2 regions of the Pandoraea sp. CB10b_02 genome follow, and region 2 is predicted to be linked to the other one. Evidence: predicted binding sites of a transcription regulator. Region 2 holds the regulator's gene; the other holds the start of a gene.
What was found. The regulator sigma-54, encoded in region 2, starts transcription at its own class of promoters, with help from an activator protein. The targets are predictions, from matches to a motif close to TGGCANGNAANCTGCTTT.

Region 1: exaC (acetaldehyde dehydrogenase ExaC) is a predicted target of sigma-54. The motif match lies at 2,661-2,678, and genes of this name have one in related genera.

The regions. Positions count from the first base shown of each region.
Region 1 is NZ_NJGW02000020.1:5,183-10,073, reverse strand. It holds gene CDN36_RS17975 (CreA family protein) at 3-467, shown strand; gene CDN36_RS17970 (sigma-54-dependent Fis family transcriptional regulator) at 510-2,438, opposite strand; gene exaC (acetaldehyde dehydrogenase ExaC) at 2,735-4,255, shown strand; gene yiaY (L-threonine dehydrogenase) at 4,434-4,891, shown strand, end outside.
Region 2 is NZ_NJGW02000004.1:110,904-115,794, reverse strand. It holds gene hprK (HPr(Ser) kinase/phosphatase) at 1-565, opposite strand, end outside; gene ptsN (PTS IIA-like nitrogen regulatory protein PtsN) at 622-1,077, opposite strand; gene hpf (ribosome hibernation-promoting factor, HPF/YfiA family) at 1,304-1,657, opposite strand; gene CDN36_RS05605 (RNA polymerase factor sigma-54) at 1,800-3,287, opposite strand; gene lptB (LPS export ABC transporter ATP-binding protein) at 3,382-4,152, opposite strand; gene lptA (lipopolysaccharide transport periplasmic protein LptA) at 4,175-4,891, opposite strand; gene lptC (LPS export ABC transporter periplasmic protein LptC) at 4,888-4,891, opposite strand, start outside.

The DNA of each region.
Region 1 (4,891 bases), on a different contig from region 2:
TCATGAAGAAAGTGGTTGCACTGGCACTGACGGTCGCCGCGAGCTGGGCACACGCCGAGCGCGTCGGCGACGTCAGTACCGCATTCAAGTTGTTGGGGCCGGATCACAAGATCGTCGTGGACGCCTACGACGACCCCAGGGTACCAGGCATCACATGCTACGTCTCGCGCGCCAAGACCGGCGGCGTGAAAGGCATGGTCGGACTGGCCGAGGACAAGGCCGAAGCGTCGATTGCCTGCCGCCAGGTCGGACCGGTCGCCTTCGGCAAGCCACTCCCGCACGAGGAAGAGGTCTTCTCCGAAGGGCTGTCGCCGCTGTTCAAGAAGCTGCGCGTGGTGCGCATGGTCGACAAGACGCGCAACACGCTCGTCTACCTCACCTATTCCGACAAGCTCATCGACGGGTCGCCGCAGAACAGCATCACCGCCGTTCCCATCGATCGCGCCACACCGATTCCCACGAAGTAGCCGACGGCGCACGCGCCGGGCGGGAGCGGACCGCCACCTGCGTCACGCGCGCGGCAACCCGAATCGCTTCAACTTCCGATACAGCGTGTTGCGGCTCACGCCGAGCCGGCGCGCCGCGGCGCTCACCTGTCCCTGGCAGGCGTCGAGCGCGGCGCGCAGCGCCTGGCGCTCCGCAGCCTCCAGCGGCGCTTCGAGCTCCCGTGCCGCCTCGTCGCGCCCGAGCCGCGAAGTGTCCGTCTCTCGCAATTCATCCGGAAGGTCGCCCAGCGCGATCACACCGTTCTCGCATAGCGCCACGAGCGTGCGGATGACGCTGCGCATCTGACGCACATTGCCGGGCCACGCATAGGCGCAAAGGCGCTCCTGCGCTTCGTGCGTGAGCGCGATGCGGCCTTGCGCGTGCGTTTGCGAGAGCAGATGGAAGATCAGTTCGCGCTTGTCCTCACGCTCGCGCAGCGGCGGCACGCTGACTTCCAGACCGTTCAGCCGGTAAAAAAGGTCCTCGCGAAACTGGCGCTCGACAATGCGCGCCGGCAAGTCGCGATGCGTCGCGCTGAGCACGCGTATGTCGAGCGGCACCGGTTCGCCGCCGCCCAGCGGCATCACCATGCGCTCTTCCAGCACGCGCAGCAGGCGGGTCTGCATGGCAAACGGCATGTCGCCGATTTCGTCGAGAAACAACGTGCCGCCGTTGGCCTGCCACAGCTTGCCGTTCATGCCCTCCTTGCGCGCACCGGTGAAGCTTCCGCCCACATAACCGAAGAGCTCGCTCTCGATCAGCGACTCGGGAATCGCCGCGCAATTGAGGGCAACGAACGGTCCGTTCGCCCGGGCGCTCGCCGCATGAACGGCGCGGGCGAAGACCTCCTTGCCGCTTCCGGTCTCGCCGCGGATCAGTATGGGCACGTCATGCGCGAATACGCGGCACGCCCGCGCAAAGGCTTGCGCGAGCGCCGGGTCGGCGAACGGTTTCGCCGCCTTGCGCTGCGCGACGCCAGGGACCTCGTGGCTGCGACGCGGCCCACGCACTGCCGCGCGCGAGGGCGCCCGCACCATGGCCAGCAACAGCTCGCTCGTATGGGTGCGAATCGGCCAGCACGTGTTCGGCGCGGGGTGCCCCTGCGCGAAGAGCGAATCGAGCGTTGGCGCGAACCACCGGTCGATGCGCGAGCCCACGATTTCCCCGCGCGTTGCACCCAGGCGATTGAGTGCGCTTTGGTTCGCGGCGAGCACACGCCCCGTGTCGTCGAAAGCGATCAGCGCCTGCGCGAAGCCGCCGAGGTGATCGGCCTGCTCCTGCAATTGCAACAGCCATTCGTCGCGATACTGCTGGAAGAAATACTCGCTCTCCACGACCTTGGCGCTCAGGTTCACGAGGGCCAGCGTGTGGAATTGGCTCTGCCGGGTAACGTCAGCGCTCGTGGACGACACGTCGATGACGGCGAGCAGCTCGCCCTGCGGCGCGAAGACCGGGCTCGCGGTACACGTGAGCGAGGTATGCAGCGCGCGGAAGTGGTCCTGCCGGCAAATGATCACGGGCGCACGCTCCACCAGGCACGTGCCAATGCCATTGGTGCCCTCGCTCGACTCGCTCCAGTCCGCACCCGGCCAGAGGCCCGCACGATGGAAAGCGTCGCGCGAACGGTCGTGCAGGCGGGAGTCGACGATCACGCCGTCCGGGCCGGTCAGCAGTACGGCCTGATCGGGGTGCGTCAACTGGCGTTGCAGGCGTTCGAGCACGGGCATCGACACGTGACGCAGGCGCTCCATCGCATGGCGTCGCTCGCGCAGCTCCGATGACGCGAGCACACGCGGCGCCATGCGCGCGCCGGGATCGAGTGCGTGTTCATCGAGGCAGCGGCGCCATGAACTGGCGATGTTCGGATCCGTCGCAGCAACCGCTGACGTCGCATCGCCCTGCACGACGTTGAGCACGCGGCGCGCGTGCGCGAATTCTGGAGTGGCTGGCATTGGTCGTCTCCCCCTGCCGGATGGTCGCGTAGTCGTTCCCGAAGCATCCCCCATGCCGAGGCCGAGCGCAATGCGGGAAATCAATCGCGTGGCGTGCGGCGATTGGCTGTTCCACGGACGTGACACGTAGTGTCATGAGAGGTGACACCACTGTCACGGATCCGATACACGTCGACCGCTCGAATATCGGACAAGGCTCGTCGGCGCGAGGCTCGGCGCCGATGGCCCGCGAATTGCTTGGGCGTGGCGCGTGGCCGATGCGCCGCCACCGACACCACAATATCCGGAGACACGACATGCGATACGCCCCGCCCGGCACGCCCGGCGCCCTGCTGTGCCTGCAACCGCGTTATGAAAACTACATTGGCGGCAAGTTCGTCCCGCCGGTGGAAGGACGCTACTTCACCAACACGTCGCCGGTCACTGGCAGCGTGATCGGCGAATTCCCCCGCTCGAGCGGGGCCGACGTCGAGCTCGCGCTCGATGCCGCGCATGCGGCGGCGCCCGGGTGGGGCAAGACGTCCGTTCAGGCGCGCTCGCGCGTCTTGCTGCAGATCGCGGACAGGCTCGAAGAAAATCTGGAGCGTTTTGCCGTCGCCGAGACCTGGGACAACGGCAAGCCGGTGCGCGAAACGCTCGCTGCGGACATGCCGCTTGCCATCGATCATTTCCGCTACTTCGCCGGCTGCATCCGCGCACAGGAAGGCACGGCAGCCGAGATCGACGCGCACACGGCGGCCTATCACTTTCATGAACCGCTCGGCGTCGTCGGCCAGATCATCCCGTGGAACTTCCCGCTGCTGATGGCGGCGTGGAAGCTGGCCCCGGCGCTGGCGGCGGGCAACTGCGTCGTGCTCAAGCCGGCCGAACAAACGCCGCTCACGATCACGCTGTTCGCTGAACTGGTCGGCGATCTGCTGCCGTCGGGTGTGCTCAACATCGTCCAGGGCTACGGTCGGGAGGCCGGCGAAGCGCTTGCGACGAGCCGCCGCATCGCGAAGATCGCCTTCACGGGATCGACGCCCGTGGGGGGACAGATCCTGGCAAATGCTGCGGCCAACCTCATCCCCAGCACGGTGGAGCTCGGCGGCAAGTCGCCGAATCTCTTCTTCGACGACATCATGAAAGCCGAGCCGGAATTCATCGAGAAGGCCGCCGAAGGGCTCGTGCTGGGATTCCTGAATCAGGGGGAAGTGTGCACGTGCCCGTCGCGCGCCCTCGTGCAGGAATCGATCTACGAGCCCTTCATGGAAGTGGTGATGGCGCGCGTCGCGCGCATCAAGCGCGGCGACCCGCTCGACACGGAGACGGCGGTCGGTGCGCAGGCGTCGCAGCAGCAGTTCGACAAGATCCTCACGTACCTCGATCTCGCACGCAAGGAGGGCGCGCAGGTGCTCACCGGCGGCGGCATCGAGATGCTGGACGGTCCGCTCGCCTCGGGCTACTACATTCAGCCGACGCTGCTCAAGGGCGAAAACCGCATGCGGGTGTTCCAGGAAGAGATCTTCGGGCCGGTCGTTGGCGTAACGACGTTCCGCGACGAAGCCGAAGCGCTCGCCATTGCCAACGACACCGAGTTCGGCCTGGGCGCCGGCGTGTGGACGCGCGACATCAACCGCGCCTATCGCGTGGGTCGCGCCATCCAGGCCGGACGCGTGTGGACGAACTGCTATCACCTCTACCCGGCCCACGCGGCGTTCGGCGGCTACAAGAAGTCCGGCATCGGTCGCGAGACGCACAAGATGATGCTCGACCACTACCAGCAAACGAAGAACCTGCTGGTGAGCTACGGCACGCAGCCGCTCGGCTTCTTTTGAGTACCGCCTCTATTCGGCGTTGCGTTTGCAGCAGATCAAGGACGCATCGCGCCTGCGGTGCGATGCTGTCCTCAACATCCGCGAATGAATCCGACATCGTCCGGCGTTGGCGTCCGGCCCCGCATGGCCTGACACGCGCGACGGTACGCCGTTCACGGAATCGACAAGGAGCACGACCATGAGCACGACCTTCTTCATCCCCGCAGTCAACATGATGGGCATCGGCAGTCTCGACGAGGCGATTGCCGCGCTGCGTCAATACCCTTTTCGCCGCGCGTTGATCGTGACCGACGCGGGACTCGCCAAGGCCGGTGTTGCCGGGAAAGTGTCGAAGCTGCTGGCGCAGCAGGACATCCAGTCGGTGATTTTCGATGGCGCGAAGCCCAACCCCACGGTGGGCAACGTGGAAGCCGGCCTCGCACTGCTCCGGCAGCATCAGTGCGACTTCGTGATCTCGCTCGGCGGCGGCTCGCCGCACGACTGTGCGAAGGGCATTGCCTTGTGTGCGACCAACGGCGGGACGATTGCCGACTACGAGGGCGTCGATCGCTCGAAGAAGCCGCAGTTGCCGCTCGTCGCCATCAATACGACGGCCGGGACGGCAAGCGAGATGACGCGCTTTTGCATCATCACGGA
Region 2 (4,891 bases):
AATCGACCGCATCGTCGGCGACCAGGCCGTGGCCGCGGCTGATCAATTCCAGACCGAGTTCGCTCTTGCCCAGCCCGGAGTCGCCGGTGAGGAGCACGCCCATGCCCAAAATGTCGATAAAAACGCCGTGCATCGTGCATCGCGGGGCGAACACGCGCGAAATGTACAGCCGCAGGCTGTCGATAACCGATGCGGTGGAGAGCGGGGTGGTGAACAGCGGTGTGGACGACCGGGTGCAGCGCAGCACCAGATCGGGCGGCGCCTCCAGTCCGTCGGCGACGACCAGGAACGGCGGCTCCAGGGCGATGACCTCGCCCATGTGGCGCTTGCGGTTCTCATCGCTCAGGCGCTGGTAATAGCGCAGTTCCGCCTCGCCGAGCACCTGAATGCGGTTCGGGTGGATGAGGTTCAGGTGACCCACGAGGTCGGCGCTGGAGGTGGCGGTGGCCACGCTCTCGGGCGTGAACCCGCGCTCCCAGCCCTCGTGGCCGGTGAGCCACGACAGACGCAGCGTCGCGGCGTTGTCATCGAAAATGCTTTGCGCGTTGATGCCGGTCAGTTCCACCGCGTCGCCTCGTTCGGTTGAGTATGGGAGCTACGGGACTCGAAGTTGGCGGCGGCTCAGGGCTGCCAGTTCGCCAGGGCCGTGTGAACGTCGTCGGCGCTGGGCGCGTTGCTCAATGTCTCGCGCATCAAGCGATCGGAGAGCAACTGCGCGATTTCGGACAGAATCTCGAGATGCTGCTGCGTGGCCTGTTCCGGCACGAGCAGGAAAAACAGCAGGGAGACGGGCTGGCCGTCGGGCGCCTCGAACGGAATCGGGTCGTCCAGACGCACGAAAGCCGCCATCGGATGCTTGAGTCCCTTAATGCGGCCATGCGGGATCGCCACGCCTTCGCCGAGCCCGGTCGAACCCAGGCGCTCGCGCGCGAACAGGTCGTCGGTGACGAGCGCGCGCGACAGTCCGGCGTTGTTCTCGAACAGGAGCCCGGCTTGCTCGAAGACACGCTTCTTGCTGGTGACGGACAGTCCAAGCAGGATATTGGACGCAGGTAAGAGTTTGACTAAACGGTTCATCTTGTAATGCGGGCGAACGCGTAGTCGCCCTCCAACCCCCGATTGACCTCGCATTATAGACCACCCGTAGGCGCGTCAGCCGAGACGCGTCGCCCCATACAAAAGGGGCCGTTCAACGGCCCCGCGGTGGGTGATGCCAGACTTATGACAGACGTAGATTCGCTCGTGTGGTTCCGTGCGGGCTTGCGTCAGTGACAGTCGATGCGACTACCTCGCCGGAAAGGAATTATTGGAGCGGTTCCGCCTCGGGCGGCTGTTGATGCTTGAGGGCTTCGCGACCATGATTCTGCACCTTGTCCTTGTACTGCATTACCTTGCGGTCGAGCATGTCGATCAGCTTGTCGATGGCGGCATACATATTTTCGTCACACTTTTCGACGAAAATTTCCTTGCCCTTGAGATACACGGTGACGCTGGCGATCTGGCGTCCGGCCTTCTCCTTGGTCTTATCGACAGAGAGGATCACCTCGGCGCCGATGAGCTGGTCGAAGTGCCGCAACACGCGTTCAAGCTTGTTGACGACGAATTCGCGCAGGGACGGCGTGAGCTCGAGATGGTGTCCACTGATCTTCAGATTCATAGCTGCTCTCCTTGCTGAAATGCCGAAGTGCAGGCCGCGTCATGAGCGGCGCTGGCTAGCGGGAGTGCGAGCCATTGACGTGACGCAATGTCGCACTGCGGCGTGATGCCCCAGCGAGCCAACATGGCGCACCAGGACTGTCCTACAAAGATTTGCGCAAGTTCACTGCGGGGATTCGCATGGCCTCGCGGTACTTCGCGACGGTGCGCCGCGCAACCACGAATCCTTGCTCTGCCAGCAGCTCCGCGATACGACTGTCGGAAAGGGGGCTTTGGGGGTCTTCTGCTCCTATCAGTTGCTTGATGAGGGCGCGGATGGCTGTCGACGACGCAGCCCCTCCGGCTTCGGTGGCCACATGCGACCCGAAGAAGTACTTGAGCTCGAAGGTTCCAAATGGAGTGAGCATGTACTTACTCGTAGTCACGCGTGAAATCGTGGATTCATGTAAACCCAGCGTATCAGCAATCTCACGTAAAACCAAGGGCCGCATGCCGATTTCGCCATGCGTGAAGAAGTTCTTTTGACGCTCGACAATGGCCTGCGCCACACGCAGGATCGTGTCGAACCGCTGCTGGATGTTCTTGATCAGCCAGCGCGCCTCCTGGAGCTGCTGCTGGAGATTGCCGGTGCCCGGGTCGTTGCGGTTGTTGCGCAGGATGCGCGCGTACATCTCGTTGATGCGCAGGCGCGGCATGACTTCCGGGTTGAGCTCGGCGCTCCAGCCGCTGCCCTGCCTGCGCACCAGTACGTCCGGCACGACGTAATCGGCGGGCGGCGAGCCGTAGGCGGCGCCCGGGAACGGGTCGAGCGAGCGGATCAGCTGGTGCGCGGCGCGCAGTGCGTCTTCGCTCACGCCGAGCAGGCGGCGCAGCCGCGTGTAATCGCGTGCCGCGAGCAATTCCAGGTGATCGCAGACGATGCGCAGCGAAAGCGTGCGAACGCCGCTCGCGGGCAGCCGCTGCAGTTGCAGACGCAGGCATTCGGCCGGATTGCGGGCGCCCACGCCCGCCGGATCGAAGCTCTGCAGCAGCGCGAGGGCGGCGTTGATCTCCTCGGTCTCGAGCGCCAGCTCTTCGGGCATTTCCGCCTGAATTTCGTCGAGCGTGGTGCCGAGATAGCCGTCTTCGTCGAGCGATTCGATAAGGAATTCGACCAGCGCGCGATCGCGCGGGCTGGCCTTGGTCACGCGCAACTGGGCGAGCAGGTGCTCGCGAAGGTTGGGATGATCGACGTGCAGCTGGGGGCGAGCGTTGTCGTCGTCGTCCGAAGCGCTGCCCGTCCGGGCGAAATCGTTCAGGCTCCAGTCGCTGCCGTTATCGCTCGCCCCGTCCTCGAAGCGGGTTTCGCCGTCGAGTTCGCGGGCGTCGTCGTGGCCGTTGGCGGTGTCGGGGCCGTCGTTGCTGCTGCTCGCCGACGTGCTCCGTTCGTTGCGCAGCGACCCGTCCGTGCCCACGCGCACCGAGCCGGCGAGCCAGTCGTCTTCTCGCTCGAGCATCGGGTTCTGGGTAAGGGCGTGCTCGACTTCCTGCTGGAGTTCGAGCGTCGACAGTTGCAACAACCGAATCGATTGCTGCAACTGCGGCGTGAGGGTCAGGTGCTGCGAGGTGCGAAGTTGAAGAGTCGGTTTCATAGCGTGTCTCGCCTTCATTGTAGAGGCTTTGTCACGCCAACGGAACCGGCCCGGCGCCCTATCGGGGGCAGGGTTTACATGCGAAAAATTTCCTTTACATCCGGAAATTCTCGCCCAGATAGACGCGCCGCACGCTTTCGTCGGCCACGATCTGGTCGGGGGTGCCGGCAGCCAGCACGGAGCCTTCGCTGATGATGTAGGCGTGATCGCAGATGCCAAGCGTCTCGCGCACGTTGTGGTCGGTAATCAGGACACCGATGCCACGGTCTTTCAGAAAGCGCACAATGCGCTGGATTTCCAGCACGGCAATCGGATCGACGCCGGCGAAGGGTTCGTCGAGCAGGATGAACCGGGGCTGCGTGGCCAGCGCACGCGCGATTTCCACGCGACGGCGCTCGCCGCCCGAGAGCGACATTGCCGGGTTCTCGCGCAGATGGCTCACCTGCAGTTCGTCGAGCAGCGCCTCGATGCGGCGCTCGATCTCGTCGCGCTTGAGCGGCTTGCCGGCGGCATCGACCTGCAGTTCGAGCACGGCGCGGATGTTGTCCTCGACCGTGAGCTTGCGAAATACCGACGCTTCCTGCGGCAGGTACGACACGCCCATGCGGGCGCGCTCGTGGATCGGCAGTTCGCTGATGAGATTGCCGTCGAGCTGGATTTCGCCGTCGTCGGCGGGCACCAGCCCCACGATCATGTAGAACGAGGTGGTCTTGCCCGCACCGTTCGGCCCGAGCAAGCCGACGACCTCGCCGCTCTTCACGTCGAGCGAGACGTCCTTGACGACGGTACGCGCGCCGTACTGTTTCTTGAGCGAGCGCACGACGAGCGCGCTCGGCTTGCCCGACGGGCCGGCGCCCGGATTGATGCTGGAGGCGTTGCTGGCAGGATTACTCACGCGGATTCCCGATGCTTTTGGAGGGGGACAGCGGCGGCAGGTCGCCCTTGGGCGCCGCGGCGGGCTTGCTCGCCCCGCCCGGCTGCGCCTGGTTGGCCCCGGTGGCGTTGCGCGGCGCGAGCGTGGCGCGCACGCGGCCCTTCGGATTGTTGGCGTTGACCTGATCGGCGCCGCTGTTGGCGGTGTAGACCTCGTTGTAGGTGTCGTAGGTGATCACGCTGCCGTGAATCTCGTCGAGCACGCGCGTGCCGCCGGCCAGCCGCTTGAGCGTGGCCTGCGTGGTGAGCGTGGCGACTTCGGTCTTGCCGTTGTAATAGATCGTCTGGCCCCACCCGTCGATGTACTCGTCCACGCCGTCGCGCTTCTGGCGCATGTACGCGAGCGGGCCGCCCGGCTTGTAGAACGCCGTGGCGTACTGATAGCCCTCCGGATCCTGAGTCACTTCGACGCGATCGGCCTTGAGGAGAATCGTCCCCTTGGTCATCGTCACGTTGCCGGTGAAGATGTTGACCTGCTTGAGGTCGTCATAGCTCATGTGATCCGATTCGATGTTGAGCGGCTTGTCGCGGTCGGCACGCTCGGCGTGCGCGAGCGGCGCGCTCAGCGTGGCCAGTGCGCCGAAGACGGCGAGCGCTGCGAAGGCAGCGGCCACCGTGCGCAGCGCACGCAGCGATCGGGATGCAGGTCGCAGGTTGCGGCGATCGATCAT